DNA from 3 places in the Paenibacillus sp. FSL P2-0136 genome. Region 2 is predicted to be linked to each of the others. Evidence: riboswitches for the same ligand, from Rfam matches in the RefSeq annotation. Region 2 holds a riboswitch; each other region holds the start of a gene.

Evidence for each region. Region 2 has a riboswitch for cyclic di-GMP ahead of NYE26_RS03390 (PA14 domain-containing protein). Riboswitches for the same ligand answer to the same signal wherever they lie in the genome.
Region 1: another riboswitch for cyclic di-GMP. It lies ahead of NYE26_RS29385 (flagellar assembly protein A); the one in region 2 lies ahead of NYE26_RS03390 (PA14 domain-containing protein).
Region 3: another riboswitch for cyclic di-GMP. It lies ahead of NYE26_RS01640 (transglutaminase-like domain-containing protein); the one in region 2 lies ahead of NYE26_RS03390 (PA14 domain-containing protein).

The regions. Positions count from the first base shown of each region.
Region 1 covers NZ_CP150244.1:6,888,999-6,899,830, forward strand. Annotated here, with positions in the region: gene NYE26_RS29350 (PucR family transcriptional regulator ligand-binding domain-containing protein) at 1-1,304, opposite strand, end outside; gene NYE26_RS29355 (cupin domain-containing protein) at 1,321-1,749, opposite strand; gene NYE26_RS29360 (ring-opening amidohydrolase) at 1,820-2,890, opposite strand; gene NYE26_RS29365 (ABC transporter permease) at 2,887-3,639, opposite strand; gene NYE26_RS29370 (ABC transporter ATP-binding protein) at 3,636-4,445, opposite strand; gene NYE26_RS29375 (ABC transporter substrate-binding protein) at 4,460-5,473, opposite strand; gene NYE26_RS29380 (isochorismatase family cysteine hydrolase) at 5,499-6,182, opposite strand; cyclic di-GMP riboswitch class I at 6,687-6,779, shown strand; gene NYE26_RS29385 (flagellar assembly protein A) at 6,857-8,506, shown strand; gene NYE26_RS29390 (aldo/keto reductase) at 8,537-9,511, shown strand; gene hcp (hydroxylamine reductase) at 9,609-10,832, opposite strand, start outside.
Region 2 covers NZ_CP150244.1:813,532-824,363, reverse strand. Annotated here, with positions in the region: gene NYE26_RS03405 (potassium/proton antiporter) at 1-1,063, opposite strand, end outside; gene NYE26_RS03400 (discoidin domain-containing protein) at 1,193-3,745, opposite strand; gene NYE26_RS03395 (glycosyl hydrolase) at 3,954-5,474, opposite strand; gene NYE26_RS03390 (PA14 domain-containing protein) at 5,667-8,018, opposite strand; cyclic di-GMP riboswitch class I at 8,033-8,113, opposite strand; gene NYE26_RS03385 (sugar phosphate nucleotidyltransferase) at 8,251-9,624, opposite strand; gene NYE26_RS03380 (UDP-glucose/GDP-mannose dehydrogenase family protein) at 10,781-10,832, opposite strand, start outside.
Region 3 covers NZ_CP150244.1:389,835-400,666, reverse strand. Annotated here, with positions in the region: rRNA gene rrf (5S ribosomal RNA) at 222-338, opposite strand; rRNA gene NYE26_RS01650 (23S ribosomal RNA) at 487-3,414, opposite strand; rRNA gene NYE26_RS01645 (16S ribosomal RNA) at 3,756-5,316, opposite strand; gene NYE26_RS01640 (transglutaminase-like domain-containing protein) at 5,683-6,492, opposite strand; cyclic di-GMP riboswitch class I at 6,506-6,586, opposite strand; cyclic di-GMP riboswitch class I at 6,660-6,741, opposite strand; gene NYE26_RS01635 (class D sortase) at 6,867-7,520, opposite strand; gene NYE26_RS01630 (GtrA family protein) at 7,589-7,993, opposite strand; gene NYE26_RS01625 (glycosyltransferase family 2 protein) at 7,983-8,960, opposite strand; gene NYE26_RS01620 (glycosyltransferase family 39 protein) at 9,057-10,832, opposite strand, start outside.

The sequences.
Region 1 (10,832 bases), 1.6 Mb from region 2:
ACACCCAGCTTCCGGTAATCGACATAAGACCCGCTGTAGCCGCTGATTTGGCGGATGCGGGCGATTTTGCGGGAGGATTCATAGCTGAACCGCACCTGATCAGGGCCGTCCGCAAGATCGCCAATACAGAAGGCGCAACTCCCGCTGACAACTATCCGGTTCATCTCGGCCAGCAGACGACCCAGCGTCTCCTCCAGCGGAAGCTCCGGCTGCTCCGGCACGGTCAGCACCAGCTCCCCTTCAAGGATGGTGAGCTTCACATGCTGAAGGTCTGCCCGGGCACGCACCCGCTTCACTACCTGCTGCAGCTGCTTAAGCTCCGGCTTATCCTCCAGCCATCCGATGGTTACAGCACGCAGCGGACGCTCCGGTAGCGGACAGCCGCAGGCTGCGCCACGCAGCTTCAGATCCTCGGCAGCGGCAATCCGGCCGCTGATCCAGTCCTGCAGGAACTGGTCCACATACTTCAGCTCCACCTCGCGGCGGGCTCCGGCATTAATCATCTCCAGTCCGACCAGCACACCGACCCGGTCAATCGTTAACTGATCCACTACCGACAGCTCGCTATTCCATTCCAGCAGCACCAGCAGACATTGGTCTGCTCCCTTGTCATTGACAGCCGAGACATAAGCTCGGATACGCCGTTCTCCAACTGTGAGGAATGTAATGCCGAGACTGCCTTCCTGGCGAAGCTGTATCCAGGCCGGAAGCTGCTCCTCCAGCTGTAGCGCATCCGCTTGCGGAGAACAGAAGACCTGATCGGTATCATCCAGCAGGACGACCGGATTATGCAGCATCCCGTCCAGCGTCAGCAGGAAATCTTCAATCCCGTCGCCATGGAGAAGCTGCTTCGACAGCTTCTGGAACCGGCTCTGCAGCTGCGAGAGCTCCCGCGCCTCCTGCACCAGCACCCGCTCCATAATGTCGCGGACCACATCGGAGAAGGAGGTGGAAGCGGGCAGCTCGAAGATCGGGAAGCCCAGCTGATCCGCCAGCTCCAGCGCCCGCGGCGGAATCTCATCGATATAACGTTTGGTTTTGATCCCGAGCGCGGACACTCCCTTCTGGTTCAGCTGGGGAATAATCTCTGCGATCAGCTCCGGCCGGTTATGAAAGGGGAAGCCGCTTGTAATCAGGAACTCTCCCGGACGGACCCAGTCAATAACATCGGGAACCTCCATTACATTGACCCGGTTAATATAACGCCCAAGGCCCCCGGCCCCAGCCAGCAGGGCCGCTTCCTTCAGGTCGGGAATCAGCAGAATATCGCTGCAGGTCAAACCGGTAATTACATTGCTGCCCATGGCTCCGCCGCCTTTACTATAGCTTGGAAGAATAGATATCCTCGATTAGTGTAGTGCCGAAGAAGCTGTTGGACGGCACGTCCGCCTCCGCCGGTACAAAAATACTGATCTGCTCCGAAGGAGAATCCCCTGTATTCCTGACAGAATGGACTACGCCCGCAGGCACATGGAACGTATCTCCGGCCCGGTAGCTGTACCACTCCCCGTCACATAGCAGCTTGACCTCTCCTACGGTAATATGAATGATTTCGACTACATCATGATAATGCGGCAAGACTTGACCGCCGATCCCCAGCTTCTCCCACAGAATCGAGCTCATGCGGATGCCCAGGCGGTCCGCCTCCGTTGCCGAGACAATCTCCCGGTGATACAGCTTTATGTGATTCGGCATAAGCTCCCATGTCATATCTGCTGCTGCCAGCACTTTCGTTTCCTGTGTATGCATATTCGATTCCCCCATGATGGATAAAATTTTTCCTTTAACTTAAATTTTTAGTTCAATCTATATAGCTCTGCTACCTGCGGCGGAACACAGCCGCCACCGGTCCTCCGCCCTTCGGCCCCTGATGCTCGCCTCCGCCGGAGACGTAGATCATCGGGTCGCCGCCGACATAGGCCAGCACACCGCCGACTACAGCCCGCGCATGGCGGGTATGATTGATATCCGAGTCATCCAGCATGATATGGCGGCGTCCGCGGATGACGCCATCGGGATCAGCTTCCGCCTTGGCCAGCACCTGCACCAGCTCTTCACCGGGATAACGGTCCAGCAGGCCCTGAAGCGCAGCGCCATCCACAGCATCCTGCATCACGGCATGGTCGATGTGGTACGGGCCGTCCGCAGACAGTGAGTTCCCGAACACAATCACTTCGCAGCAGGACAGCTCACTGCCCGCCGAAGTGGAGGCTACCGCGCTGAATTGAGTCCAGTCCGTGCAGATCTCTTCTTCCTGTAAGGCCGCACGATCCACCTCACCCAGCGCTACCCCGGCACCCAGTGCAGAAGCTCCTCTGGAATAGCCCATCGATTTATAAGTATCCTCTGTGACGAGCGAACCCTCACGGCTGTGTGCCTCATAGATCTGCTCAGCGGTAAGCAGCGGACATTTGATCTGTACAAAATGCACATCCCCCGGTGAGGTAATGCCCGCATCCATGACCGCACGGGCCACGGCATCCGCCACGGCGTCCACCTGAGGGAGCCGTCCCAGTTCCTCCGGCCGGAAGCTCCGGGTTCTGGCGACTCCAATGGCGAGTGACTTCAGGCCATCAGTGACCACACCCGGCTCCTTCTGCCCGCTGCGGCTGATAACCGTGAAGTGCGGACTGAGTACCCCTTCCGTACCGCCGGACATCACATAAGAGATGTCGTCAGCTCCTCCTTTTGCCGCTTCAGCAAAGAATCCTTTCAAGGCCATCACAGCATAACCCCGTGTAAAATCATTCACACAGCCGTTTCCCTCCGTCTTCCCCAGCACCGCGACCACTTCCTCCGGCCGGAACAAGCCTGCTTCCACCGCTGCGCTTAATCCCGACATATCATGCGGCGCGCCTGCCGGGATTCGAATGACCGAGCAGTTCATCATAGATCATCGCTCCTTGTCCAGAAAATAACCCGTTTCTCCAGCAGCCCGATACACCAGAACAGCAGCAGGCCGCACAGCGCCGAAGCAATAATGGCCGAGAACATCACCGGCGTATCCATATGATAGGAAGAGACAAGCACTACATAACCGAGTCCCTTATTGGCTCCGACAAATTCGCCGACTATGGCACCGACTATGGCGAGCGAGGTGGAGATTTTGAGGGCAGAGAAGATATAAGGCAGACTCGTCGGCAAGCGCAGCTTCCAAAAGATTTCGCTCTTCGTCCCTTTATAGGTGGAGAACAGCTCCCAGGCTTCGTATTCAATCGCCTTAAGACCCTTGACGCTGTTCACCAGAATCGGGAAAAAACAGATCAGCATCGAAGCGATTACCTTCGAGGTATACCCGGTCCCCAGCCAAACGACCAGCAGCGGGGCCAGCGCCACCAGCGGCGTAGTCTTAAGGGCGATGGCCAGCGGGAACATTCCCTTCTCCATTGGCTTGGAATGCACAAAAATCACTGCAGTAGCCAGGCCGAGGATATTGGCGAGAATGAACCCGGTCAGGGCTTCGCCCAGCGTAACCAGTGTATGCGACCAGAGCGAGCCATTAATAGCCGAGACTACCTGCGTAGGCGCAGGCAGCAGATACATAGGAACCGACAGGAGACGTACAGCCAGCTCCCACAGCAGCAGGAAGCCGAGCGCAAACGTGACCGGGTACAGGGTGTCTTTGATTTTGACCGTCATAGATGCTTCACCCGCTTTCTCAGTTCCTTGACAATCCGGTGGAATTCCGGCAGCTCCTCCATGCCCGCCTCACGCGGGGAGGGCAGCGTCACCGGAATGATATCCGTCACACCGGCAGGCCGGGGAGACATCATCACGACCCGGTCCGACAGCAGCGCGGATTCATGGATCGAATGGGTGACCATCACAATGCTGCTTAGACTGGTCTCCGGGCTCTCCCACAGCCGCAGCAGCTCGAAATTAAGCTTCTCACGCGTCAGCTCATCCAGCGCGCCGAACGGCTCATCCATCAGCAGCACCGTCGGATCGGCCGCCAGCGCCCGGGCAATCGCTGCCCGCTGCTGCATCCCGCCGCTGAGCTGATGCGGGAAGTGGTTCAGATAATCCTGGAGGCCGACCAGGCGCAGTGCACTTTCTGCTTTTTCACGTGCCTCGGCTTTGCTGAACTTCTTCTTCTCGCCCAGCTCCAGCGGCAGCATGACATTCTGTAACGCGCTGAGCCACGGCATCAGGACCGGCTTCTGAAAGACCATGCCCAGGGACAGATCAGGTGAAGCATACGCCACCTCTCCACCGGTCTCCGGGCTTAACAGCCGCAGCATCAGCCGCAGTGTCGTGGATTTCCCGCAGCCGCTCGGTCCGAGGATCGAAATGAACTCATTGCGGTATACATCAAGACTGACCTGATTCAGCACAGGCACGTTGCCGAAGGACAGAGAGCAATTGCGCAGGGAGAGCATGGTTTCCCGGGTACCGGGATGCTGCGCGGCGGCAGCATCCAACTGTTCTTTGATCGCTGTTGTCATTGTCGGTCCCCTCCTTATTTCAAAAACTCGTTGGTGAACAATCCGCCGATGTCCTGTTCCTTTTTCACAAATCCCAGCTCGACCAGATTCTTCTGCAATGTCTCCCAAGATGCCTCGTCCATTGAGCCCAGCGGGAGCTTCTCCGGATCAAGCAGCGGAATGCTGGCCTTCATCATATTGACCTCATGCTTCAGATCCAGCTTCTCGCCATACTTCAGACCAAATTCGGCTGCCTCCTCCGGATGCTTCACTGCATAATCCCAGCCCTGCATAGACGCCTGCACGAAGCTTGTGACCATCTCCGGGTCCTTCTTGATGATAGACTCCGTAGTGAACAAGGTATCGGCATAGAAATTGATGCCGTAGTCGTTCGGGTCGATAATATTCACTTCCTTGCCCTGCTCCTCTACAGCCAGCACTTCATTAATGACATATCCGGGCCAAGCCTTGACCTGACCGGTTAACAGCGGACTCAGATCATATTTGACCGGCATCTCTTCGATTTGCGAAGGGTCGATACCCGCGCTTTTCTCCATGGCCCGGAAGGTCAGCTCTTCATTGCCGCCCAGCTTAATGCCTACCTTTTGCCCGACCAGATCCTCCATCGTCTTGATCCCGGACTCTTTGAGCGTGAACATGACGAACGGGGTTTTGCGGTAGATCGCGGACAACGCTTTGACCGGGACGCCTTTCTCTCTGGCGATGACGATCTGGTCGGCACCGGTAACTCCGAACTCCTCACTGCCGGAAGCTACCATCTGCACAGCCGGGAAATCCGAGCCCCCCGGGCGGATCTCAACATCCAGCCCCGCTTCTTTATAGAAGCCTTTTTCCACCGCGGTATAAAAGCCGGCAAACTGCGCCTGGTGAATCCACTTCAGCCGGAGCACCACCTTTTTCAGCTCGCCCGAGCCTTCCGCTCCCTGACCTTCAGCCTTCCCGGCTTCCGTATTGTTACCGCAGGCGGTCAGGAGCAGCATTAGCGAGGTTAACAGCATCAGCGCTTTCGTTCTGGACTTGTTCCACATGGTTATTCCCCCGTTTATGAATGATTTAGTATTGCTCCAGCGCCTTCAGCACCGCTTGTGAATCACTTACACTGCCGAACACCCCGCCCTGCATTTGAACCATACTCAGCGCCGCCAGGTGATTCGCTTCATCCGTTGCTCCTGTACAATCTGCAAGGATCAGACACTCGTACCCGCGGTCATTGGCTTCCCTCATCGTGGTGTGTACACAGACATCGGTAGTAATACCGGTCAGAATCAGATGGGTAATTCCTTTATTCTTCAGGATCAGGTCCAGGTCTGTTGCGTAAAAGCTCCCTTTGCCCGGCTTGTCTATAATGTACTCTCCGTGGGCAGGCGCCAGCTCCTCAATGATCTGCCAGCCGCGCTCCCCCCGCACGAGGATTCGTCCCGCCGGTCCTTCGGAGCCGATCTCGGCTCCGATCTGGCGGCTGCGCCACTGCTTGTTCGCCGGCAGATCCGACAGATCCGGCTTATGTCCCTCGCGGGTATGGATCACGGTGAAGCCTTCGATGTCCCGGATACGGGCCAGCAGCCGCTGAATGGGCTGGATCGCCCTCGCTGTTAATGAGAGGTCATAACCCATTCTCTCGACGTAACCGCCCTTGCCGCAAAAATCCGTCTGCATGTCGATAATCATCAGCGCTGTCTTCGCCGGGTCCACAGCCCCGTCATAAGGCCAGATGTAAGGTGTTGCTGCAATCTGCATGGTTTATGCTCCTCTCCTGATGTCGCTATCTCCATTAATGTTATATTAGTTAACATTAATTCGCGTTTCCTTGATATGAGTTAGATTATATTACAATGAATTTGCGATGTCTTCGGTTTTATTACGAAATAATACACTGAATGTTTGTGTTTATTTACATAGTTAACATATACATAACATTAACACCCGCAAAACTGCTTATCAAAAAAGAACACTCCGAGTCTTACCAAGCCCAGGGTGTCCCAACAGTTGAATGCTCATACTTTCCTCCCCCTGACTCTTCCATAAGCTGTAAGCGCTGGGAAACCAGTTTTTTTGTCGAAATAGAGCTGCATATTTCGAGTTTTTTGATAAATAGGCATAATATAGTTGAAAAATAGCTCTTTAAGTACTAGAATTAAGCTTGTTTGCAGAAGTTAATGACGCGTAAGAACTATTTATGACTCTTTTTGTCGATTACAGTCGACCATAACTCCCACCTCTACAGGATGTATATCATTGATCTATTTCTAAAGGCAAACTCCCCGAAAGGGCAGGACGCAAAGCTATGGGCCTAAGAACGCCGGAATCTGCGTTTACGGTTGCCAGGCTGCCAATAGAGACCACTTAAGCCAGCTATTCAGGAGGGAAAGCCTCCCAGGCTTGATGATGTTCTTTTTCTGTACGAATTGCCATTGATCATACGAAAAAGTGAGGTTACAACCATGCCGCAGCAGGATATCGAACCAAGCCGATATGAATTCGTAGAGTCCCTGATGCTCGAACGTAAAGGTCTCCTGGATTCATTCTCTGTGGAGGGCCGAGCTTCTGACGGGACAACTGGAGATAAGAATGGAATTATCCTCGTGCAGGACAACCAGATATTCATTACTCCCCCGCTCCCCGGAGGTGCTCCCGCCCGCATTTCTGCGGTCCACCCTGTTGTCCTGAAGATCAACTGGAAGACCGTTACAGAGCCAACCGAGGTGACCAGGGCGGATTATATCACTTGGGAGATCTGTGAGAAGCCCCAATATGAAATTACCGTATCGCCTGACAAGCTCAAGGTCCACTTCACTTTATACCGTGCAGAGAAGTACGCCTGGAATCTGGTCAACTGCCCCGCCGCCTTCGAAGCGGTCGTCCGTGCCCAGCCCAATCCGGCGATGCTGCTGTCCACGCTCACCATAGAACAGATTATCGCCTCACTGGACAACCGTTTTATTCTGCGCAACCTGAACATTCCCGCCCTGTACGCGGAGCTTACGAACCCTACATATCTTCCCGTATGCATCGCTGAAGGCAGAGCCCCGCTGCCCGGCAAGGAAGCCCGGCTGGAATTCCTGCTGCCTGAGCATACACTGGAGGGGAACCGGATGCTTCAGGGACAGGGAGCCCGGGGTCAGAAGCCTGCGGAACCCTTGGAGTATCTCCGTTTCCCGGGAGCCCCCTTTGCCTTTGCAGGCGAAGTCTTCGCCCGCAAGCTGCCGCCGGAAGAAGGCATTCCCGGCCTCGACACAGACGGAAGGGTCCTGCCCCCTCCCCCGCCACAGGATATCTACTTTGCTGCCGGTAATCATGCCAAGCTCCTTCCCTGTGGTAATATCGTAGCCCGGCACACCGGCAGGCCCCGTATCTGCGGAGGAAGCGGCAGCGTCCGGATATGTGACTTCCCTCCGGTCAGTCTTCTGGCCAGAGAGATGACAGATCCTGCGGGCGATGTTATGTTCGCAGGTGACATCATTGTACCGGGAGATCTGGAAGGACCTGTACGAATTGAAGCCCTTGGGAATGTGTACGTCTATGGCGATATCCGCAAATCTACAATTATAGCCACCGGCAGTATTTACGTTAGCGGCCAGGTCACCGGCAGCGGCCTGTACGCCGGGCACGCCGGGGTAATGCAGCATCGTCTGCACAGCCTCGCAAGCCTGCTGCGGACAGAGACGGACGGACTGCTTGAGGCGGCGCGCCAGCTGGCCAAGAATGTGGAATCCCGCCAGCAATCCGTGAATTACGGCCTGGTAGTCATGCTGCTGCTGGAGGATAAATACAGCCACTTGGGCAGCCTGATCCGTGATCTTCAGGCTGCGCTAAGCCGTATGAACGGGGCGTTCGGCTCCGGCACGGACCAGCTCTGGCAGATGCTTGAGGTATTCGCCCATCCGGGACAATTCACCGGGTACATCACGGACAGTGTCCTAAGCCGCTTCTCCAGGCTGCTGCTTAAGCTGGGTGAGGAGATTGAGCTGCTCCAGGAGGAGCATGCGGTGATTAATCTCGCCCGGTCACAGGACAGCCGCCTGGAGTCCGGCGGCAAGCTGCTTGTGCGTGATTCCTGCTAAGACTACTACTATATAAGGAGAAGTGAGAGCGTGCGATATAACCGTCTGGGCAATAGCGGCCTGCAGGTGTCCGCCCTGGGTCTTGGAACCAATTCCTTCGGCAAACGGGCAGATCAGGAGACCTCGGTCCGCATTCTGCACACCGCTATGGATCAGGGCATCAATTTCATCGATACCGCCAATATCTATGCCGGATCTGAATCGGAGCGGATCATCGGCCTTGCGCTTGAAGGCAAACGCCATAACGCAGTGCTGGCGACCAAAGCCGGATTGCCGAAGCATGAGGGACCCGGCGGCAGCGGCTCTTCGCGCCATCATCTGATGCAGGAGCTGGAGGGCAGCCTGCGCCGGCTGAAGACCGACTATGTGGATCTGTATCAGATTCACACCTTCGACCCCTACACACCGCTGGAGGAAACGCTGCGCACGCTGGATGATCTGATCTCCGCAGGCAAGGTGCGCTATATCGGAGCCTCCAATTATGCCGCCTGGGAGCTGATGAAGGCGCTTGGAATCAGCGAAGCCCGGCACTTCGCGAAATACATCTCTATCCAGTGCAGCTATTCGCTGGCTGACCGCACGCCCGAAGCGGAGCTGCTTCCGCTCTGCCTGGATCAGGGTCTGGGCATCATCCCATACTTCCCTCTGGCGGGCGGCATTCTTACCGGCAAATATACTGGCAGCAGCAAAGCCCCTGCCGGCTCCAGAGCAGAGACCGATCCGAACTTCCGCCGCTTCCTTACCCCGGAGCGCATCTCGCTCGGGGAGCAGGTTCAGGCCATTGCGGAGCGACTGGGCACCTCACCTGCAGCTCTATCCCTGGCCTGGCTGATGAACCGGCCCGCCGTCTCCACGGTGATCGTCGGTGCAACTACTGTAGAGCAGGTACAACATAATCTGCTGAGTCTCTCCGCTTCACCGGATGCGGAAATACTTGAGCAGCTTGACCAGGCCAGCGCCGCCTTCCGCACCGGCGAGCCGTTTGCAGTCTACCGGCTGCCGTAAGCGCTGACGGTGACGTTCATATCCATACACAAAAGCGAGCCCCCGTATACGGAGACTCGCTTTTGAGTATTTTGGCTAATGCTGAAGCTGTATTGCATTATACCGCAGCAATGAACCGCTCCATGTCTTCCTGTACCGTAGTAATACCGCCGATGCCGAAGGTATCTACCAGAACCTTAGCTACATTAGGCGACAGGAAGGCCGGAAGTGTAGGACCCAGATGAATGTTCTTCACGCCCAGATGCAGCAGCGCCAGCAGTACAATCACCGCTTTTTGCTCATACCAGGCAATGTTATAGGAGATCGGAAGATCGTTGATGTCTGCAAGACCGAACACTTCCTTCAGCTTAAGCGCTATGACCACAAGGGAATAAGAGTCATTGCACTGGCCGGCATCAAGTACACGGGGAATTCCGCCGATATCGCCAAGCGCCAGCTTGTTATATTTGTATTTGGCACAGCCTGCGGTAAGGATCACCGTGTCACTCGGCAGCTCTGCCGCGAAATCGGTGTAATAATTCCGGCTCTTCATCCGTCCGTCGCACCCAGCCATGACGAAGAATTGCTTGATGGCGCCGCTCTCTACTGCTCCAACCACCTGATCCGCGACATTCATTACAGCCGCATGCGCGAAGCCGCCGATAATCTCGCCTGTCTCAATCTCCACCGGAGCGCTGCAGCTCTTGGCCTGCTCAATCAGCGCCGAGAAATCCTTCTCTCCGTCCGCGCCTGCCGCGATATGCTGAATTCCCGGATACCCGGTGTTGCCTGTCGTGTACAGCCGGTCTTTGTAGCTGTCCTTCGGCGGCACAATGCAGTTCGTAGTCATCAGAATCGGACCATTGAAGCTGGCAAATTCCTCATTCTGCTTCCACCATGCATTGCCGTAGTTGCCTACGAAGTGGCTATACTTCTTGAAGGCCGGATAGTAGTGGGCCGGCAGCATCTCACTGTGCGTATACACATCCACTCCGGTACCCTCGGTCTGCTTCAACAGCGCCTCCATATCCTTGAGGTCATGACCGCTGATCAGAATACCAGGGTTCGTGCCTACCCCAATATTGACTGTGGTAATCTCCGGATTGCCGTAGGCTGCGGTGTTCGCACGGTCAAGCAGCGCCATCACATCCACGCCGAACTTGCCGCATTCCAGCACCAGCGCTGTCAGCTCACCGCCGCTCAGATTGTCATCCAGCGCAGCTGCCAAGCCTTTTTCCATAAAAGCATGTGCTCCTGCTTCATAGAAGCCCAGTACCGCAGCATGCTCCATGTAAGCAGCCATTCCCTTCAGGCCATAGGTCAGCAGCTCGCGCAAAGAGCG
Region 2 (10,832 bases):
CATGCGGCAGCCCCGCGAGCAGCGGGTAGGTCGCCAGGACAATCGGGACGGCTCCCCGGAGCCCGGCCCAGGAGATCAGTGTCTTTTCACGGAAGGAGAACCGGGACAACAGCAGGCTGAGGAATACGCCGAGCGGCCTTGCTAGGGCCATCAGAATCACGGACAGCAGCAGCCCCTGCCAGGCCACAGCCGCCAGCTCCTGCGGGAAGACCAGCATCCCGAGCAGAATGAACATGGCAATCTGCATCATCCAGGCAAAGCCATGACTGAAATTCATAATGGTGCGGTGGTACATCAGCTCGGAATTCCCCAGCACCAGCCCCATGACATAGACAGCTAGCAATCCGCTGCTGTGTACCATAGCCGAAACCCCGTAAGTCAGAACTGCGAAGCCGACCGCCATGACTGGATACAATCCGGTGGAGTCCAGATTAATCCGGTTAATCAGGTACACCGCCAGTTTGCCGATGATGATCCCGACCAGCAGTCCTACCCCCATCTCCCAGAAGAACGACAGCACCAGGCGCAAGACTGCGGTATCCGGGTGCTGCACCCATTCAATCAGCGACACGGTAAGGAATACAGCCATCGGATCATTGCTGCCGGATTCGGCTTCAAGCGTCGAGGTTAGCCGTTTGTCGATATTTTTGCCGCCCAGCACGGAGAATACCGCCGCTGCATCTGTCGAACCGACAATGGCCCCGAACAGGAAGCTCTCCGCCCAGGGCACTCCAAGTATAAATTTGGCAAACACACCGACGATCACCGCAGTCAGCAGCACTCCGAGTGTAGCCAGCGACAACGCCGGCTTCAGAATCGGGCGAATATCCTTCATGCTCGTCTGCATCCCGCCCTCAAACAGAATCACCACCAGGGCAAAAATGCCGGCAATCTGCGTGAGCGAAGCATTGTTGAAATAAATGAAATGGCTGAGTACCATGCCGGCTGCAATAAACAGGACCAGAGCAGGCATGCCAAAACGGGTGGAGAATTTGGTGGAGAGCACGGCGATCAGCAGCAAAGCCGCCAGCAGCAGGATGATTTGATCTGCAAGATGAGTCATGAACCGGTTCACACCTTCCCCGGAGCCGGGTATCCGCCTTAGCCCCATGTATTTTATAGTATGTGTATGATTCTGAGACAGAAAAAAACCCCGGTGGGCTGAATTCCACGGAGGTTATTATGCCGTCCTTCATTCTCTTGAATACACCTGCAGCTCCTGAATGGACCAGTAGTTGCCGCCGGAGCCTGTCTGGGTAATCTTGATATGCCGGGTCTTGACCGGGGCAAACGTAATTTTGGTCTTCTCCAGCTGGCCTTTGCCCGCTGCGACCTGTCTCCAGCTCTTGGCATCCTCCGATACGTGGACAGTGTAGCCGCGCGGATAGTCATATGGCGATAAAGGGTAATCCATATCTATAGCTTCTACCGTATGTTCTGCGCCCAGATCAATCTGGAAGTACTCCCCCGAAGCCTGATGCTTGACCGTATCCCAGCGGGTCCGCCGGTCTCCGTCAATGGCACCTGCCGGATTGGAAGCCTCCTTACTCACACTGGACGTCACCTTCCAGCCTGCCCGGTCCAGCGGGACAAGTCCGGTTGCTGTAATCTGTGTCTTCTCTGACATCACGCCAGAGCCGGACACTCTTACAGCATAAGTATAAAGTGTGCCTTCCTTCAGCTTGCTGTCGTTGTACTCGGTTCCCTTCACTGCTGTAGCGATGACCTTCAGCTTCTCGTCCGGGCCGTCCGCCCGGAGCACTTCATAGCTTGCTCCGGGGGCTTCCAGCCAGTTCAGATGCATCGACAATCCCTTGACAGCAGTCGCCTTCAGGCCCTGAGGCGCCGTATCCACCACCTCAGAGGAAGGCTCCAGAATGTACTGTACGCCTTCTCCCGGAGCCAGCGTCTCCGTGAATTCCAGCTCCGGCGAAGCAGCCCTGACGGTTACATAGCTGCGGGCCTCCTCATAAGTATCGCCCTTGCCGAACCGTTCTCCTTCGTACTCCGTTTTCTTCGGCATAATGACCTTGACCTTAACGGTCTGCTCCGTCTTCTCGAAATTGACGAAGTTCACCAGCACCTTGTTGGAGGTCGCCTTGCTGCCCGCCAGCGGCTCAAGCGTGGAGGTGTCCACTGCTCTTACGTAGACCAGCTTATCCTTCAGCTCCTCCTTATTGCTGATCTGGTAGGTCAGCGGAGCGCCGTGTGTAGCATAAGCCAGATCCAGCCTGCGCATGATACTGACGCGGGATTCTTCCCCTTCCTTGGTGTAGTAGATCTCTGTAGCCGCCGGATCATGATCCTCCAGATTGAAGCCGTATTTGAACAGGCTGAAATTCTTGAAAAAGGCGGCATGCTGCACGAACATCTCGGCATAGCCGATATGTGCCCGCATAATCCGGTCGAACACCGCTGAAGTCCGCTCCTTGGCCCCATATTGATACGCGTCCACATGGGAGTCAGAGGTGCCGAACTCGGTGGCGAGCATTTTTTTGCTAAGGCCGTCTACCGAGCCCCCGAAGGTCTTCAGGTTCTCCGTGAAGCTCCCGCCCTGTCCGAAAATATAGGAATCCCCATAAGAATGGCCATTCGTCAGATCCGTTACCGCTTCAAGCTCATCGCGCTGCTTCGGATCGCGTTCCCAGCCGTCCGGGTCTCCGCACTGCTTCACCGGACCCTTCTGATTGCCGCACGAGTCTTCGCTGTAGCCCGGCCAGTAGGCCCATCCGGGTGCAACCGTCTGCAGATGCGGGGCGATCGTCTTACCCTTGCTGTTCAGCCACTCGGCTATGGCCAGATTGACCGCTTTGGAACGGTTGAACAGGCCCGGTTCGTTATCCACCTCGTAATACTGGAAGTACGGGCTGTACTTCTGGAAATAATCCGTCAGCTTCTTCTCCGCATCCTCCGGCAGCGTTCCGTCCGCCTTCAGCTTGATATCGCCTGTGTACAGATAGAGCGCTACGGCCTGCATATTGTAATCCTTCAGGACCTTGTAGTACTCCTCCATATTCTCACACGAGCGGCCTACATCGCTGGCACAGCTGGTCCGCATGATATTGCCGCTATAGGCTACACCCAGCCACTTCATAATATAAGGCAGATGGGTAACCGCCCCCTCGTCAAAATAAAACTGCTTGTTATTCACCACCGTCCCCGTCAGCGTATAGCTGCCGTGAATCGGCTCCTTAATCGGAGACTTCAGCGCCTCCAGACTGAGATTATCCCATGTCCACCAGTTGTACTTATCCTCAGCCTCTGAGGAATAGATTCCTCTGGCCGTCCGCAGCGTCAGCTCGTTGGTGCCGCTGATGAGCTGCTCTTTGGGAATGTACAGCTCATAGGTTTTGCGGAAGTCGTATTTGCTGCCTGTTCCGGCAATCCCTGCGATCTGAATGATGCCTGAGAGCTGACGGTTGGAGAACACGCTCATCTGGGGAACGGATTTGTAAGCATCGATAATGCTCACGCGAAATAAGACCCCGTGCTCCGGGATCTTATCCAGCTCATACTGAATCCGCAGCTCCGGGTTGGTCTCCCCGTGCAGGCCGGAGGGCAGTGACTTCAGCTCTGCCGACCTGGCAGTGGTTGAAGCTATGCTGAGTGTCTTCTTCACCCCGCTTGACCCTGCCGCCTTGAACTCACCGGCAGAACCGTCATGCTTGCCAAGCTTCCATAGAACCGTTCCTTCCGGCATCTCAGGACCGGCATCCTTGGCCGCCGACAATGAAGACAGATCCACATCATCTTCACCGTCCTTCGTCCCGTAATCTCCGAAGACAGAGACGGACAACAGAATCAAGATGATCAGTGCTGCAAATTTTAGTAGCCTGTGGAGATATTTACTGGGTTTCTTTTGAACTCTAGTCCTCATTCCCTTGTCCTCGCTTTCTTCCGGAATTCTATGCTGTACCTGGTTTACGTCACACTTCGTCTTCCGCGGAGCTTCCTTAAGGAAGCGTCAGCGCGCTCTGGGGAATAATCATCTGCTTCTGGCTCTGGCTCCTCCACATCAGACTGACGCTGGCATCCCCGCGGTTCTCGTAATACTCCACCTTGATGGCGTAGGGGGTACCCGCAGAGAGCGTGATGCTGCCCTCCTTGCTCGCACTGCTCTGGTTCTTCCAGCTGTCGATCAGGAGCTTGCCGCCGATCCATATGCGGATGCCGTCATCCGAAGAAGCGGTGAACGTATACTTTTCACTGTAGAGAGGCTTAAGGGTCCCGGTCCAGCGTACCGAGAATGCATCCTTGGGAAGGCCGGGAGCCGGTGAATTGCCATGCCAGTTGAATTGAAGGGTGCTGTCGTTACGGGTAAGCAGCGGTGTGCCGGACAGGTCCATATTGCCATAATACTGGCCTCTCAGGCCGTTCCTTGAGCTTACAGCCGCCGCATGCGTTTTGGCACCCGCCGCGAGCTTGTAATCCTCCCGCGATACCGTGTATTTATGGTTCATGAAGCTTTGAATTTTCACAGTCGGGTTATTCTCAACCAGCATCTTGCCCCATGTCATCGTATATACCCATTTGCTTTGTTTTTGAGACATGATGACAGGGTCTGGAAGCTCTCCGCTCTCCCCGATTCCGATCGGTTTGCCACCCGCCAGCTTCAGGAGGCTGTCATAATAAGACTGTTTGAAATCATTGTCATAAATGTCGGCGGCCAGAATATCCACCTTGGCGAGGCCGGGAAAATAGGCGGCATACGGCTCAGACGACTTGTTGGGAGCATTCGGATTCCATACCCACAGCAGATTATTCAGCTTATGCGTATTCACCATGCGGTCATAGACCAGGTCCCAGAGCTTCGCGAAGTCATCCTTCTGCCCCCACCAGAACCAGCCGCCGTTCATCTCATGATAGGGCCGCCATAACACCGGAACTCCGGCATCGCGCAGCTCGCCCAGATACTTGGCCACTTCATCCAGCTCAGCGACCAGGGCTTTGTACTGCGGCGTTCCGGGAGTGACATACAGCTTGAATTGACTCTGGCTCAGCGGCTTCTGCACATTGGTCCATACCGGCGCGGTTCCCGGCAGATTCTGATGGAAGGTCATGGCGACAATACCGCCGCCCTCATGCCAACGGATGGCGCTGTCCACGACAGCCTGACGCTGCTTGGCAATGGTCTCCTTGGACTGGTTGCCTATGGCTCCCAGCTCATAGCCATGCAGAACGGCATAGCGGCCGGTTGTGGTGCGGAGCTTATTATTAAATTCATCGGGGCTCTCCAGGTAATCATGCTGGCCGGATATCATCCCCTTGCCGCTGAGATTACTGAGATAGCTTAACAGTGCGGAAGCCTCCTTGGAGGCCGAAGGATTAATGGGCTGTATGGGAGCGGGGGCGGCAGGTGCCGTAACCTTGGCGGCTGCGGGCAGACTGCGCCCTTCCCCCCATGGAAGCAATGAAAGGATAAGGATTAGAGGAAAAATAGTTGTATATAGCCTGTACTTACGGTAAGTGTTCAATGTAATCTCCTTTCTTCAGCCACACTCTCCGGCAGGGCCCCGGAGGTTACGCCTGCCGGATTGTCTGCCTTTCTATAGCTTAGTAGCCCTGCTGGTAAGCAGGGCCATTAAGAGTGGCTTACAGGATTTATAATTGTAACGTCTTAACCAGTAACAGCGCCAATGTTGAACACAGCTGCGGACCTTATGAGCTTACGAAGCGGACGGGAGGAACAACGCGCTTGCCGGAATGGTTCCTTTGGCCTGGCTTGGACTCTGCCACATCAGCCGCGCTTTTGCATCCCCTTGATTCTCATAATACTCTACCTGAATATCATACAGCTCGCCTGCGGTCAGGCTGATGCTGCCCATGCGTTCGGTGCCGCTCTGCTTCACCCAGCTGTCAATCACAAGCTCACCGTTCACCCGTACGCGGATACCGTCATCGGAAGTGGTGTAGATCTGATAAGTCTCCGTGTACAGCGGCTTCATCTTCCCGCTCCAGCGGACAGAGAAGAAGTCTATGCCGATAGCGGCATCCGGCGTGCCTTGGCGCCAGTTGAAATCAAGCACAGCATCAGTACGCACTACAGCGGGTTCGCCCGATAGAGTCATATTATTGAAGTATTCCGCGTACAGTCCATTGGCAGCAGGAACTTCTACCGGCAGATCCGCCGGTGTTGCTGTAGGAGAAGGAACGGGAACAGGAACCGCTGTCGGCGTAGGCACCGGTGTTGGCGTTGGTGTCGGTGCTGGCGTCAGTGTTGGTGCTGGTGTTGGCATTGGTGTCGTTACTGGTGCCGGCGTTGGTGTCGGTGCTGGCGCTGCTGGTACCGTTGTCGGTACTGCTGTTGCAGCCGGAGCAGGTATGGATGTGTTGCCTGCTCTGGAGAAAAGTGCACTTGCAGGCACGGTTCCCTTCACCTGGCTGGGGCTCTGCCACATCAGATGGACATTCGCATCGCCTGCATTCTCATAATACTCTACCTTGATATCGTACAGTTGCCCGGCAGTCAAGGCTATGCTTCCTGTGCGGGCCGTTCCGCTCTGCTTGACCCAGCTGTCAATGACTGCTGTGCCGTTCACCCACAAGCGGATACCGTCATCCGATGTAGTATAGAACTGATAGGTCTCACTGTAAGCCGGCTTAATCTGGCCGGTCCAGCGGATCGAGAAGTAGTCTACACCGAGTGCAGCATTAGGAGTACCCTGGCGCCAATTGAAGCTGATGACATCATCGTTACGCACCATAACCGGTGTCCCCGAGAGCGTCATGTTCTTGAAGTATTCTCCAAGCAAGCCATTCTGGGCAGGCTTACTGTCCGTATCACCGGAGGTTGGGACCGGCTTCGGAATCGGCGCAACGGTTGGTGTTGCAGTCGGCGTTGGTGTTACAGTCGGCGTTGGTGTCGGTGTTGCAGTCGGCGTTGGTGTTGGTGTTGCAGTCGGCGTTGGTGTTGGTGTTGCAGTCGGCGTTGCGGTAGGCGTTGCCGTTGGCTTAGGAGCCGCCGCCGGAGCAGACCAGGCCTTATATTGGTCACGGGTCAGTGTGTAGCTGTCATTCATGAAATTCTTGATCGTAGCCGTGCTGTTATTCTCATAGAGCATCTTGCCCCAGTTCATCATGAACACGTAATTCTGCTGGGTCAGCTTCAGCTTCGAGATGTTCGGCATTTCGCCGTTCTCGCCGATGCCGATCGGTTTGCCGCCAGCCAGGCTGGTCAGATCATCATGATATTTATTCGAGTAGTCGTTATTATATATATCTGCTGCCAGCACATCCACTCTGTCCGCGCCCGGATAGGTCCGTGCATAGGGATCAGAGTTGGCATTCGGCGCATTCGGGTTCCATACCCAAATCAGATTATTTAACTGATGAACGTTCACGAACCGGTCATACATAATATTCCATAGTGCAGTGAAGTTGTCTTTCTTGCCCCACCAGAACCAGCCGCCGTTCATTTCATGGTACGGTCTCCAGAGGATCGGAACCTTAGCATCCCGCAGACTTTTCAGAGAGACAGCTACTTTATCCAGATCAGTGATTAGAGCATTATACTCTGGCGTGCCGGGGGTTACGTATTTGTTAAATTGCGCCTGAGTAATTGGCTTCTGCACATTGGACCATTCGTACTTGGTGCCCGGCAGACTCTGGTGGAAGGTCATGGCGACAATGCCGCCCGCTCTGGACCAGTTCGTTGCACTCCAGACGATATTTTTGCGTTGTGCAGCTACTCCGCTCTCGCTCTGTCCACCGATTGCTCCAAGCTCATACCCATGCAGTGCGGCGTATTGTCCGCTTGTTCCCTTCAGCTTGTTGCTCAGCTCATCCGGACTTTCGAAATAGTCATGCTGCCCTGTAATGATTCCGTTCCCGGAGATCTCATAGAGACTGTTCAGCAGCTTGACCGCCTCGGCTGAGGCATTAGGGTTCACGGGCGCTCCTGTAGAGGAAGCAGCCTTGACAGTGGACGGGGCGATTCCCAGTCCCACGGGTACAGCAGACAATACCACGGCCAGCGACAGCACAGCGCAGAGCAAACGAGACTTACGGTAAGTTTTCACAATATTCTCTTCCTTTCGGTAGCCAGGCTGCCACTCTTGCGAAGGCCCTATAGCTTTGCGTCCCTATCTTTCGATTAGGTTTGCCATTGTCGTTTTGGAAGGATCAATCCCTCTTACCGTAAGTATCGTCGATATGCAAATTTAATGTAGAGTAAAAACAAATTTTGTCTGAAAAATAGTTCTAAATGCCTGATTAAAAATTGTAACAATTGGTTAAATAGATAAGTTAGACCTACGAAATGAACTGATGTAGAGCGATATCCTCCCAGTCCAGAGTAATACGGATATTGTCCTCCTCTACCAGCTCAGACCCTGTCTGCACCTCAATGAACTCCACATCGGTAAGAGCAAGAATGGCATGCTTGGTCCCTTCCGGTATCCGCACCACATCTCCCGCCTTCACCTTATGCATCTTCTCATTGATGACAATGCTGGCTTCCCCGCTGACGAAGGTCCAGATTTCACTGCGTTTGTGATGCAGCTGGTAGCTGATATTTTTGCCCTCATTGATGAAAATCCGCTTGGTCAGCACCTCGTTGCCCTCATCATATTTCACATAATCGATCACCTTGTAGTGGCCCCAGCGGCGTTCCTCGTACATCGGTCTTTGTTCAAAAGTCTTCAGCACTTCCTTGATCCGCGGACTCTCGGCCTTGTGTGTCACCAGAATGCCGTCCGGGCTGGCGGCGATAATCAGATCCTTCGCCCCGATTACCGTGATTGGAATATCCAGCTCGTTAATGAGGCAGGTGCCTTCGGAGTCAGCGGTGATAAAGCCTTTGCCGACATGGTTACTGGTCATTTCCTCGGTCAGCGTATTCCAGGTGCCCAGGTCTTTCCAGAATCCGGCGTAAGGCTGCACGACGATGTTCTCTTCTTTCTCCACCACTTCGTAATCGAAGCTAATCGAGGACAGCAGCTTATACTGCTTCTGCAGCTCCTCGTAATTGAGCGGCAGCCCTTTGCGCTGCAGTATATCCAGCAGGTAACCCAGACGGAAGGCGAACACTCCGCAGTTCCAGAGCGCTCCCCGCCTGATTAGCTCCTCAGCTTGGATGCGGTCCGGCTTCTCCTGGAAGTGGCTCACTTGCAGGTAACCATTCGCTCCCGCATCTGCGCCCGTTGGAATAATGTAGCCGTATTTCTCCGAAGCATGCTCGGGAACTACGCCCATCAGCGCCAGGTTCGCCCCGCTCACCAGCATGGTGTTCTCCAGCTGCAGCACCGTTTCGAAAAAGGAGGATTCCACGTATGGGTCCACCGGCAGAATCGCCACGGTCTCGCTTGGGGACACCCCCGCGATGGAATACAGGTAGGCCGCCGTCAGCGCAATAGCCGGGAAGGTATCCCGCCGCTCCGGCTCCACGATGATCGGCACCTCGCTGCCGAGCTGGCTCTGGATCATCTCCACCTGGCTGCGCCCGGTCGCCAGATACGAGGACCCGGCCATGCCGTTCTCCTCCAGCTGTCTCCATACCCGTTGTACCATTGATTCCGGTTCACCTGCCGGGCTTGCCAGTACCTTCAGAAATTGCTTGGAGCGTGAATCATTGGACAACGGCCAGAGCCGCTTGCCGGAGCCGCCTGATAGAAGTACTAGTTTCATAGTGAACCCTCCATATCGTATTGTTATTGGGTATTTCTTGTTGCGGAGCTGTGAGTTAAAATCCCGCCTGTTATGAGGGTCGCTGCAAGGAATTTTGGGCTTACGGCCGCTGTTGTCTCCAGATGTTGTTGATTATATTGCTTGCAGCAGATAACATCCGGAGACAAAGGCGGACGCTAACGCTCCTACAGCTCCAAAATTCCTCTCCGCTCCATTTCATAACAGGCTTGTGATTTTATATCCGCTTCGCCCGCTGGCGAAGCTCCCGGCTAAAGATCCGATATTGCCGCTTGTTGTAGCGGCAAGGGGAGCCGGGCCGCCGCTATGCTTGCGCGGCAGCAGTTGAATCCTGGTTGCCGGTAGCCTGCCTTCACGACAATTGAATCCCTGGTTGCCGCCTACTGTTGCGGCGGAGAAAAATTCAAAGGCTCAAAGACTCTTAAGTGCCGCTTGTTCCAAGGCGTCGCCGCTGACCTAGCAGCTGGAGAGAACAAGAGTTCCAAGACAATGGAATTCAAGACCGGAATTCAAGACCTGGATTCAAGACTCTTGTGCCAAGGGCTAGCCGCACAAGTTCGCGGCGGCAGAAGCTGGTTAGTTAAGTACTAGACACTAGTGCTCCTCATTTGCTCCATTTGGCCCGCATCCGGGAAATCAGGGGCACTTCTGCTCCTCATTTGCTCCATTTAGTCCGCATCCGGGAAATCAGGGGCACTTCTGCTCCTCATTTGCTCCATTTGGCCCGCACCCGGGAAATCAAGGGCACTTCTGCTCCTCATTTGCTCCATTTGGCCCGCATCCGGGAAATCAGGGGCATTTGTGCTCCTCATTTGCTCCATTTGGCTCGAATTCGGGAAACCAGGGACATTTGTGCTCCTCATTTGCTCCATTCGGCCAGCATTCGATAAATCAAGGGTACTTATACTCTTCATTTCGCCGTCCAGCCCGCTTTCGGCGCATTTAATGGGATTTATCCCTCTCATTTCGCCGTCCAGCCCGCTTTCGGCGCATTTAATGGGATTTATCCCTCTCATTTCGCCGTCCAGCCCACTTTCGGCGCTTTTAATGGGATTTATCCCTCTCATTTCGCCATCCAGCCCACTTTCGGCGCATTCAATGGGATTTATCGCCGTAACGCATCAAGTGGATTGCCGGTCTACACCGCGCCAGCCACGCTGGCGGAGAATCCGCTAAGCCCGCCCATCTGC
Region 3 (10,832 bases), 420 kb from region 2:
GCTCCTTCACCTGTCTATCCCCAATTTTCGGTACCTATCCACATTATTGTACCGGATATCCACATCATTTGGGGAGAAGTATCAAAAAAACTAAATCTATCCACATGTGTATAACTATGCGCCACTTGTAAGAAGACCTGGAATCTACTCACAAGCTGTCCACAAGGCTTCCCCGACAATACAAAAAGACCACTGTTGATTTCTCAACAGTGGCCTTGTGTGCTTGGCAACGTCCTACTCTCCCAGGACCCTTCGGTCCAAGTACCATCGGCGCTGGAGGGCTTAACGGTCGTGTTCGGGATGGGTACGTGTGGAACCCCTCCGCTATCGCCACCAAACGGGCATTTGAATATCAAATGCTATTATTCAGGTCTCAGCATCGCCAAATGCTGAAAACAAATCTTCTTTACAGAGCTACTTGAGCTCCATAAATTACAATTTGATTCCTGAAAACTGAATCCGAAACGAATCTGCGTATTAGAAATTTTGGATAAGCCCTCGACCGATTAGTATTGGTCAGCTCCATGCATTGCTGCACTTCCACCTCCAACCTATCTACCTCGTCGTCTTCAAGGGGTCTTACTAATTGGGAAATCTCATCTTGAGGGGGGCTTCACGCTTAGATGCTTTCAGCGCTTATCCCGTCCGTACGTAGCTACTCAGCCATGCTCCTGGCGGAACAACTGATGCACCAGCGGTACGTCCATCCCGGTCCTCTCGTACTAAGGACAGCTCCTCTCAAATTTCCTGCGCCCACGACAGATAGGGACCGAACTGTCTCACGACGTTCTGAACCCAGCTCGCGTACCGCTTTAATGGGCGAACAGCCCAACCCTTGGGACCTACTTCAGCCCCAGGATGCGATGAGCCGACATCGAGGTGCCAAACCTCCCCGTCGATGTGGACTCTTGGGGGAGATAAGCCTGTTATCCCCAGGGTAGCTTTTATCCGTTGAGCGATGGCCCTTCCATGCGGTACCACCGGATCACTAAGTCCGACTTTCGTCCCTGCTCGACTTGTAGGTCTCGCAGTCAAGCTCCCTTATGCCTTTGCACTCTGCGAATGATTTCCAACCATTCTGAGGGAACCTTTGAACGCCTCCGTTACTCTTTAGGAGGCGACCGCCCCAGTCAAACTGCCCGCCTGACACGGTCCCCGTACCCGATAAGGGCACTAGGTTAGAACCTAGATACGATCAGGGTGGTATCCCAACGGCGCCTCCGCAGAAGCTTGCGCTCCTGCCTCCACGGCTCCCACCTATCCTGTACAGATCGTACCCAAATTCAATATCAAGCTGCAGTAAAGCTCCATGGGGTCTTTCCGTCTTGTCGCGGGTAACCTGCATCTTCACAGGTATTAAAATTTCACCGGATCTCTCGTTGAGACAGCGCCCAAGTCGTTACGCCATTCGTGCGGGTCAGAATTTACCTGACAAGGAATTTCGCTACCTTAGGACCGTTATAGTTACGGCCGCCGTTTACTGGGGCTTCGGTTCACAGCTTCGGATTGCTCCTAACCGCTCCCCTTAACCTTCCAGCACCGGGCAGGCGTCAGCCCGTATACTTCGCCTTACGGCTTCGCACAGACCTGTGTTTTTGCTAAACAGTCGCTTGGGCCTTTTCACTGCGGCCCCCTCGGGCTATTCACCCTACCGAGGCACCCCTTCTCCCGAAGTTACGGGGTCATTTTGCCGAGTTCCTTAACGAGAGTTCTTCCGCGCGCCTTAGAATTCTCTTCTCGCCTACCTGTGTCGGTTTGCGGTACGGGCACCTTCTCCTGACTAGAGGCTTTTCTTGGCAGTGTGAGATCATGACCTTCGCTACTATAATTTTCGCTCCCCATCACAGCCCAGCCTTAATGATGTGCGGATTTGCCTGCACACCAGCCTCACTGCTTAGACGGACATCCATCAGTCCGCGTCACTACCCTCCTGCGTCACCCCATCGCTCATAGCGGATTACGGTGGTACAGTAATTTCAAACTGTTGTCCTTCGACTACGCCTGTCGGCCTCGCCTTAGGTCCCGACTTACCCTGAGCGGACGAGCCTTCCTCAGGAAACCTTGGGCTTTCGGCGGATCAGATTCTCACTGATCTTTTCGTTACTCATACCGGCATTCTCACTTGTGTAGTGTCCAGCGCTCCTTACGGTACACCTTCAACCCCTACACAACGCTCCCCTACCCCAGATGCTAGTGCATCTAGCCATAGCTTCGGTGGTGTGTTTAGCCCCGTTACATTTTCGGCGCAGAGTCACTCGACCAGTGAGCTATTACGCACTCTTTCAATGGTGGCTGCTTCTAAGCCAACATCCTGGTTGTCTGTGCAACTCCACATCCTTTCCCACTTAACACACACTTGGGGACCTTAGCTGATGGTCTGGGCTGTTTCCCTTTTGACAATGGATCTTAGCACTCACTGTCTGACTCCCGGCAAGAAGTAAATGGCATTCGGAGTTTGACTGAGCTTGGTAACCCTTGCGGGCCCCGCACCCAATCAGTGCTCTACCTCCACCACTCCATTCACCGAGGCTAGCCCTAAAGCTATTTCGGGGAGAACCAGCTATCTCCGAGTTCGATTGGAATTTCTCCGCTACCCCCACCTCATCCCCGCATTTTTCAACATGCGTGGGTTCGGGCCTCCAGTGCGTGTTACCGCACCTTCACCCTGGACAGGGGTAGATCACACGGTTTCGGGTCTACGTCCACATACTTAGTCGCCCTATTCAGACTCGCTTTCGCTGCGGCTCCGGCTTCTCACCTTAACCTTGCATGTTAAACGTAACTCGCCGGTTCATTCTACAAAAGGCACGCCATCACCCATAAAGAGGGCTCTGACTTTTTGTAAGCACACGGTTTCAGGTTCTATTTCACTCCCCTTCCGGGGTGCTTTTCACCTTTCCCTCACGGTACTGTTTCACTATCGGTCGCCAGGTAGTATTTAGCCTTAGCAGATGGTCCTGCTGGATTCATACGGGGTTTCACGTGCCCCGCACTACTCGGGATCCGTCTCGGAGAGAACACAGTTTAGGCTACAGGGCTTTTACCTCTATCGCGGGCCTTTCCAGACCTCTTCGCCTACCATATTCCTTTGTAACTCCATGTGAGACGTCCCACAACCCCAAGAGGCAAGCCCCTTGGTTTAGGCTGTTCCGCGTTCGCTCGCCGCTACTGACGGAATCACTATTGTTTTCTCTTCCTCAGGGTACTTAGATGTTTCAGTTCCCCTGGTCTGCCTCTGCGTATCCTATGTATTCAGATACGAGTAACTGCGAATTACCACAGCTGGGTTTCCCCATTCGGACACCCCCGGATCAAAGCTTGCTTACAGCTCCCCGAGGCAGTTTCGTTGTTCGCCACGTCCTTCGTCGGCTCCTGGCGCCTAGGCATCCTCCGTGTGCTCTTAGTAGCTTAACCTCGATTTTTCCGTCAGGAAAATATCGGACATTGAATCACTTCAACGCCTTTATTTCCATCCAGATCATCGTAGCATCGCCATTAATTCAAAACTTGTTTACACAAGTTCAGCTTAAAGGAATGTTCTAAAACGCAAATTCGTTTCGGTATCCAGTTTTCAAGGATCAAGTTGCTGTTATTACGGGACAATCACGGCTGTGATGTTCGGAATAACAGACAGTGTTACTTGAGAGTTTGAGCTCTCAAAACTGACCAACGAGTGAGTAACAGGCCTAAACCTGATTGGTGGAAGCAAAGCTTCCGATTTGAATGTCTTCATTGCAGAAGACGATTCTCCATAGAAAGGAGGTGATCCAGCCGCACCTTCCGATACGGCTACCTTGTTACGACTTCACCCCAATCATCTACCCCACCTTCGGCGGCTGGCTCCCTTGCGGGTTACCCCACCGACTTCGGGTGTTGTAAACTCTCGTGGTGTGACGGGCGGTGTGTACAAGACCCGGGAACGTATTCACCGCGGCATGCTGATCCGCGATTACTAGCAATTCCGACTTCATGCAGGCGAGTTGCAGCCTGCAATCCGAACTGAGACCGGCTTTGCTGGGATTGGCTCCACCTCGCGGCTTCGCTTCCCGTTGTACCGGCCATTGTAGTACGTGTGTAGCCCAGGTCATAAGGGGCATGATGATTTGACGTCATCCCCACCTTCCTCCGGTTTGTCACCGGCAGTCACTCTAGAGTGCCCAGCTCAACCTGCTGGCAACTAAAGTCAAGGGTTGCGCTCGTTGCGGGACTTAACCCAACATCTCACGACACGAGCTGACGACAACCATGCACCACCTGTCTCAACTTTCCCCGAAGGGCACCTGATGCATCTCTGCTTCGTTAGTTGGATGTCAAGACCTGGTAAGGTTCTTCGCGTTGCTTCGAATTAAACCACATACTCCACTGCTTGTGCGGGTCCCCGTCAATTCCTTTGAGTTTCAGTCTTGCGACCGTACTCCCCAGGCGGAGTGCTTACTGTGTTAACTTCGGCACCAAGGGTATCGAAACCCCTAACACCTAGCACTCATCGTTTACGGCGTGGACTACCAGGGTATCTAATCCTGTTTGCTCCCCACGCTTTCGCGCCTCAGCGTCAGTTACAGCCCAGAAAGTCGCCTTCGCCACTGGTGTTCCTCCACATATCTACGCATTTCACCGCTACACGTGGAATTCCACTTTCCTCTTCTGTACTCAAGTCACCCAGTTTCCAGTGCGACCTCAGGTTGAGCCCAAGGTTTAAACACCAGACTTAAATAACCGCCTGCGCGCGCTTTACGCCCAATAATTCCGGACAACGCTTGCCCCCTACGTATTACCGCGGCTGCTGGCACGTAGTTAGCCGGGGCTTTCTTCTCAGGTACCGTCACTCCGGTAGCAGTTACTCTACCGGACGTTCTTCCCTGGCAACAGAGCTTTACGATCCGAAAACCTTCATCACTCACGCGGCATTGCTCCGTCAGGCTTGCGCCCATTGCGGAAGATTCCCTACTGCTGCCTCCCGTAGGAGTCTGGGCCGTGTCTCAGTCCCAGTGTGGCCGTTCACCCTCTCAGGTCGGCTACGCATCGTCGCCTTGGTGGGCCGTTACCCCACCAACTAGCTAATGCGCCGCAGGCCCATCCCCAAGCAGCAGATTGCTCCGCCTTTCATTCTTCTCTCAGGAGAAAAAAGAAATTATCCGGTATTAGCTACCGTTTCCGGTAGTTATCCCAGGCTTGAGGGCAGGTTGCCTACGTGTTACTCACCCGTCCGCCGCTAAGTCTGAAAGGAAGCAAGCTTCCTCTCAAACTCCGCTCGACTTGCATGTATTAGGCATGCCGCCAGCGTTCGTCCTGAGCCAGGATCAAACTCTCCAAATTGGTATTTAGAAAGAGCGATTGCTCATTTTGAAACATCTGACGAGAATTTACATTCTCATTTTTGGATCTCACCGAAGCGATCTCCAGATACTCACTCGTTGTTCAGTTTTCAAAGATCAAGCTCGTTGTTAGTGTCGATGTTGTCGTCACCAGCAACTCTTATAATATATCACGTTCATCTGAGCAATGCAAGCTTTATTTTTGAAATCACTTATTTAAGTAATCTCTCATTTCCTTTGCCGCTCCAACAACGCTTATTTATAATAACCTATCCTTCTATTAAAAAGCAACCTTTATATAAATAAAAATAACCCGCTTAATGACTAAGCGGGCTATTCTCAGATAATGCTATAGTTACAGCTATTCTTAGTAGAATTTCGCTGCAGTATATTTGCTTGCTGATTTGATCAGTTCTGTTGATGCTGTTTTCTTACCCAGACCTGCATCCACTGTAGTATCAATCGTCACCCATTTGCCGTTCAGGAACACTTCGTTCCAGGCATGGTATGAAGTTACATAGCTTGTATTCCCCATAACCAACTTGGTTGGAATCCCTTCACTGCGGAGCATAGTAGCGAACAAGGAAGCGTAATCGTAGCAGATACCTTTGTTGGTAGCCAGTGTGTTGTCGTTGTTCGGAATATAATCTGTGCTTACGCTGTTGGCCAGAGAGTAGTCATATTTCACGTTAGCTACGATGTAATTATAGATAGCCTTAACTTTGTCTGCATCTGTGGTCAGACCCTTTGTAAGCTGTGCTGCCTTTTGAACGGATTTATCGGAAGAACTCCACTTTACATTCTGTACAGAGCTCAAATATACGGCATTCACATTGCTCATTGAGAGAGATACAGTCTCGGAAGATAGTACTTTGTATTTGTTACCGGTAGTATTCTCAAGAACGGAGACCTTGTAAGAGCCATTACCTTGTTGCAGCGGGAACGTCTCGGTCGGTTTGGAAGTGTATAAGTTGTAAGTATAGCTGTTATTGTCCTTGGTAATCATGAGCTTCATCTTCTTGTCCTTAGGAACATCGTACGAAACCCCGATAACTCCTTGATCAAGTTGTCCAACATTTAACCAGCTTGAATCTGCATTTGCTGCTTGAGCAGTGCCTGTCTGCACGGAAGTGACGATCACAAAAAGTGTAATCAGCATTAAATAAAACTTCTTCATGGATAAAACCCCTTTCGGTAGCTGGCTGCCATTCTTACGGGAAGGCCCTTTAGCTTTGCGTCCCTACCTTTCGATAGGTTTGCCGTTATCGTATAAGCTTTATCTGTCCAATCTACTGCCACATAATGACAGATTCAGAATGAAAACAAACAAAAAAAGCCTCTTCATTCGGTAACTGGCTGCCATCCATGACGGGAAGGCCCTGTAGCTTTGCGTCCCTACCTTTCGATAGGTTTGCCGTTATCGTGTATTAGCTTTCATAGTTATAGCTTACCATATCTCAATCTATTAGCAAGACCCAAATCACTAGATTCCCGCAAAAATAGACTAAAATTTTATGTTTTTTGACCTTTCTCAGCATTGTCCTATGACAATCAGGTCAACTTTGCATGAATAATGAGTCTGTGGGTAGGGTTGACAAGCGGATCACAGGTAATGAGGGTCAGAATCTTATCATCATCCTTACCCTTCAGTACTGAAATATCGGTAGGCTCTACAATAGATACATCATATACAACATATTTGTATTCCTGTCCGCTTGTAATAACAGTAATGGCATCCCCTTTACCGACCTCATCCAGTCTGTTGAACAGCCGCCCTGCCGTTCTTGACCGATGTGCCGCAATCGCTGCATTGCCTACCGCGCCAATCGGAGCTGTCTCCTTCATATGCGCCGCCGCATGCTTCATATTGGTCTTAGTGGCGCCCTCCAGTACAGGCAGCTTCAGATCGATTTTATCGATTTCAATAATAGCGGTGATTTTGCCTCCCACTTCAATCTCGGGCGCTGTAGTGGGCACCGGCTCTTCCGCACCAGACTCTTCCGCCAGCAGCTGGGTGACTTCTGCATAAGGCTTGCTCAGATCCTGGCTGGCAGGAGCCGTAGCCGAAGGAACGATTTCACTATAGGCCTGTTCAGCCTCTTCCAGCAGCTTCTGCTGCTGACGGTCCTCGTACCATTCGCTTCCTTTGGGGTAGAGCATAATCAGGACCCCGGCAAGTATAATCAAATAGGATAACTTCCGCATGACAATCGCCTCCGCAACATAGAATAAGTGCTTTCCTCCGCAGAATACGGGGAAGATATACGCTCTCTTTAGAATACCCACTTCCGGCTTCCAAAGAAATTAATGATTACTGTAACAAAGGTAACCAGCACCTTGGCCATCAGCACCTGGACGCCCAGCCGGTCAGTCAGCAGATGAATCAGCAGCACCGAAATGCCCAGCACCATCAGATTCAGCACAATAAATCTCACCAGCTGCATCCGGTCAAAGCGGCCATCCCCGCCTCTGTCCCTTCCCTTGAAGGTCACCTTCTTATTCCAGAAAAAGCTGTTGGCCGTCCCGGCACTGTAGGAAATAATCTGTGCAGGGGTGTTAAGCATCCCCAGGGAATGAAGCAGGGTAAATACCGCAAAATCTATGAACGTGTTAAGCAGGCCCACCGCATTGAATTTCAGAAACTGGATCATCCCTGCCCGCCAAGCCTTATCTTGCATAATCGCTTGCCTTCCGCGTGTCTTCGGCCTCTGCCTCCGGGTAGCCTCGGGTCTCGCGTACGATATAAAGCGGTCTATCCTTAGATTCATCATAGATCCGTCCGATGTATTCCCCGATCACGCCCAGCAGCATCAGCACAATGCCGTTAAACAGCAGGTTCACCCCGACAATAGATGCCCAGCCCGGCACAGTCCAAGAGGTGAAGACTTTCTGGAATAAGACCAGGAACAGGTAGATGAAGCTGGAGAAGGACAGGAAGAAGCCGACATAAGAGGCGATTTTGAGCGGCTTGTGCGAGAAGGAGGTGATTCCGTCGAGCGCAAAGCGGATCATTTTTTTGAGCGGATATTTCGTCTCCCCGGCGAAGCGTTCCTCCCGCACATATTCCACCATGGTCTGCCGGAAGCCGACCCAGCTTACCAGCCCCCGTACATAACGGTTCTTCTCCTTCAGACCGCGCAGCACATCGCAGACCTTACGGTCGATGAGCCGGAAGTCCCCGGTATCTGTGGGAATCTCCACACTGGTCATGCTGCTGAGCAGACGGTAAAAGATTTTGGCTGTCACCTTCTTAAAGAAGGTCTCTCCGTGGCGCTTCAGCCGCTTGGCATAGACTACCTCATAGCCTTCCTTCCACTTGGCGATCATCTGCAGGATGACCTCCGGCGGGTCCTGGAGATCTGCGTCAATCACCACAACAGCCTGGCCTTCAGCATAATCCATACCCGCCGTAATCGCCACCTGATGGCCGAAGTTACGGGAGAAGTCAATCAGCTTGACATGCTCATCCCTATTACTGATTTCGCGCATAATCTCAGCCGTACGGTCCCGGCTGCCGTCATTGACGAACACGAGCTCATAGGAATCCCCGCACTCATCCATTACTTTTTTGAGCCGTTCGTAAGTTATCTGAATGACTTCCTCCTCATTATACATGGGCACAATTACACTATATCTGGCCTTCACAAGGGTTCCTCCTCAATTTATTGTAAGCCACAGCTTCCTTGATGCGCTTCATCAACATCAGCTTTGAGCAACTATACGGCTCTTACAGCTCCCCTCCTAGAATACCCAGGAAGGGAACCAGCGAAGTACATGAATGATATAACTGCTGTTCACCTGCATGCCGGACAATACCGGATAGAACATTACAAACAGGATGGCGGCGGCCGCAACATAGGCGTACCGCAGATATTTGGCACCCTGGAACCTGCCGTCAAGCAGCTTCAGGATGTACACAATGGATAGAATCATAAACGGCACCATCGCAAAGTAATGGTACAGGAAGGTCTCACGCGGCACAAGCATCCATGGAACATATTGTGAGAAAAAGCCGATCCAAATCATATACAGGCTCTTGTCCCGGCGCTTCAGGGTGAACCATACAGCAGCCAGCATCGTGAAGATTCCTGTCCACCAGATCAGCGGATTGCCCATCGTTACTATGCTGCTCGCCTTGCCTGCAGGCAAGCCTTCGCCGCCGCTGAAGAACCACACCGGACGCTTCATGAACGGCCACTCCCACCAGGAGGAGGCGAACGGATGTGTAGCTACAAGCTGACTGTGATAGTTGTACATATTCTTCTGGGCATCAATCAGCCCCTTAACGGTGAAGCCCTCTGCCGACGCAGATAGTGAAGGAATGAAGGACAGGCTGTATATGATTCCCGGAATAATGACGAAGAATCCAATGCAGCTGGCCAGCGTGATGATCGTGTTCTTCCAGAAGGACTGATCTGCAGTCCGGCAGGCGGCTTTGAGCTCCTGACCGCTCAGCTTGCCTTCAGCCAGCAGGCGTCCGGCAGCCTTGTATTCTCTGTAGCGTTCAATGAGTACCAGCGCAAGCATAATAGCAAGTCCTGCGCCTCCGTAGATCACGATCCACTTCGAAGCAACCCCGATGCCGAAGAACAGGCCGGACCAGAACAGCGGAGCCAGTGTGGTCCGCAGCGGCACCCGGTAGAAATTCATCGTGAAATACCGCTGCATGAAATAGAACATCAGCATAATGAAGAATACACCGTACACATCGATGGTCGATATCCGCGTCTGGGTGAAATGCATGAAGTCCAGAGCGAATAATCCCGCTGCCAGTGCAGCATAGGTGGTCTTACGGAACAACCGAATCGCCATGATATAGATCAGCGGCAGCATCGCAATCCCGAACAAGGTGCCGATGATCCGCCAACCGAACGGATTGACGCCGAACAGCTCCATCCCTACCCCGATCAGCAGCTTGCCAAGCGGCGGATGCGTGTTCTCATAAGGAACAATATTATGATAATGCTCATAAGCTGTACGGGCATGATAGATCTCATCAAAATACGTACTGTTCATGAAATTAGAGTTCTTGGGAATGACGGACTGCTCGTCAAACAGATTGGCCGGCGTTCCTCTTTTAGCTTCTGCTCCCGAATCGGGTGTCACGCTTGCTATCGTCAGAGGAACCTCCGGTGCCCCCTGCTCATAGAAGGCCATCTCATTGAGAGTGAAGCCTGGAGACGTAACCGAGAGCTTGACATATCTTGCGGATACGTTAAGCGGCTGGCTTTTCCAGATGAAGACATTGCCCACATCCTCGCTTACCTCAAGCGGGCTGCTCCAATTATCAGGGGTCTGGCTGAATTCCAGCTGAAACTTCCCTGTTCCGACACCCCCGAACACATTAACCCGCTCCAGTTGATGGGCCTGCCCCAGATCCACATAGAAGCTCTCGCCGCTGGCTGCTGGCTCCCACAGAGTCTCAGGTGCCTTGTTATCTCCCAGATGATAGAGGGCAAGCGCCCCGTATAGCACGGTGATACCGAGCATCCAGATCCAGTCTCTGCGCTTCAGCTT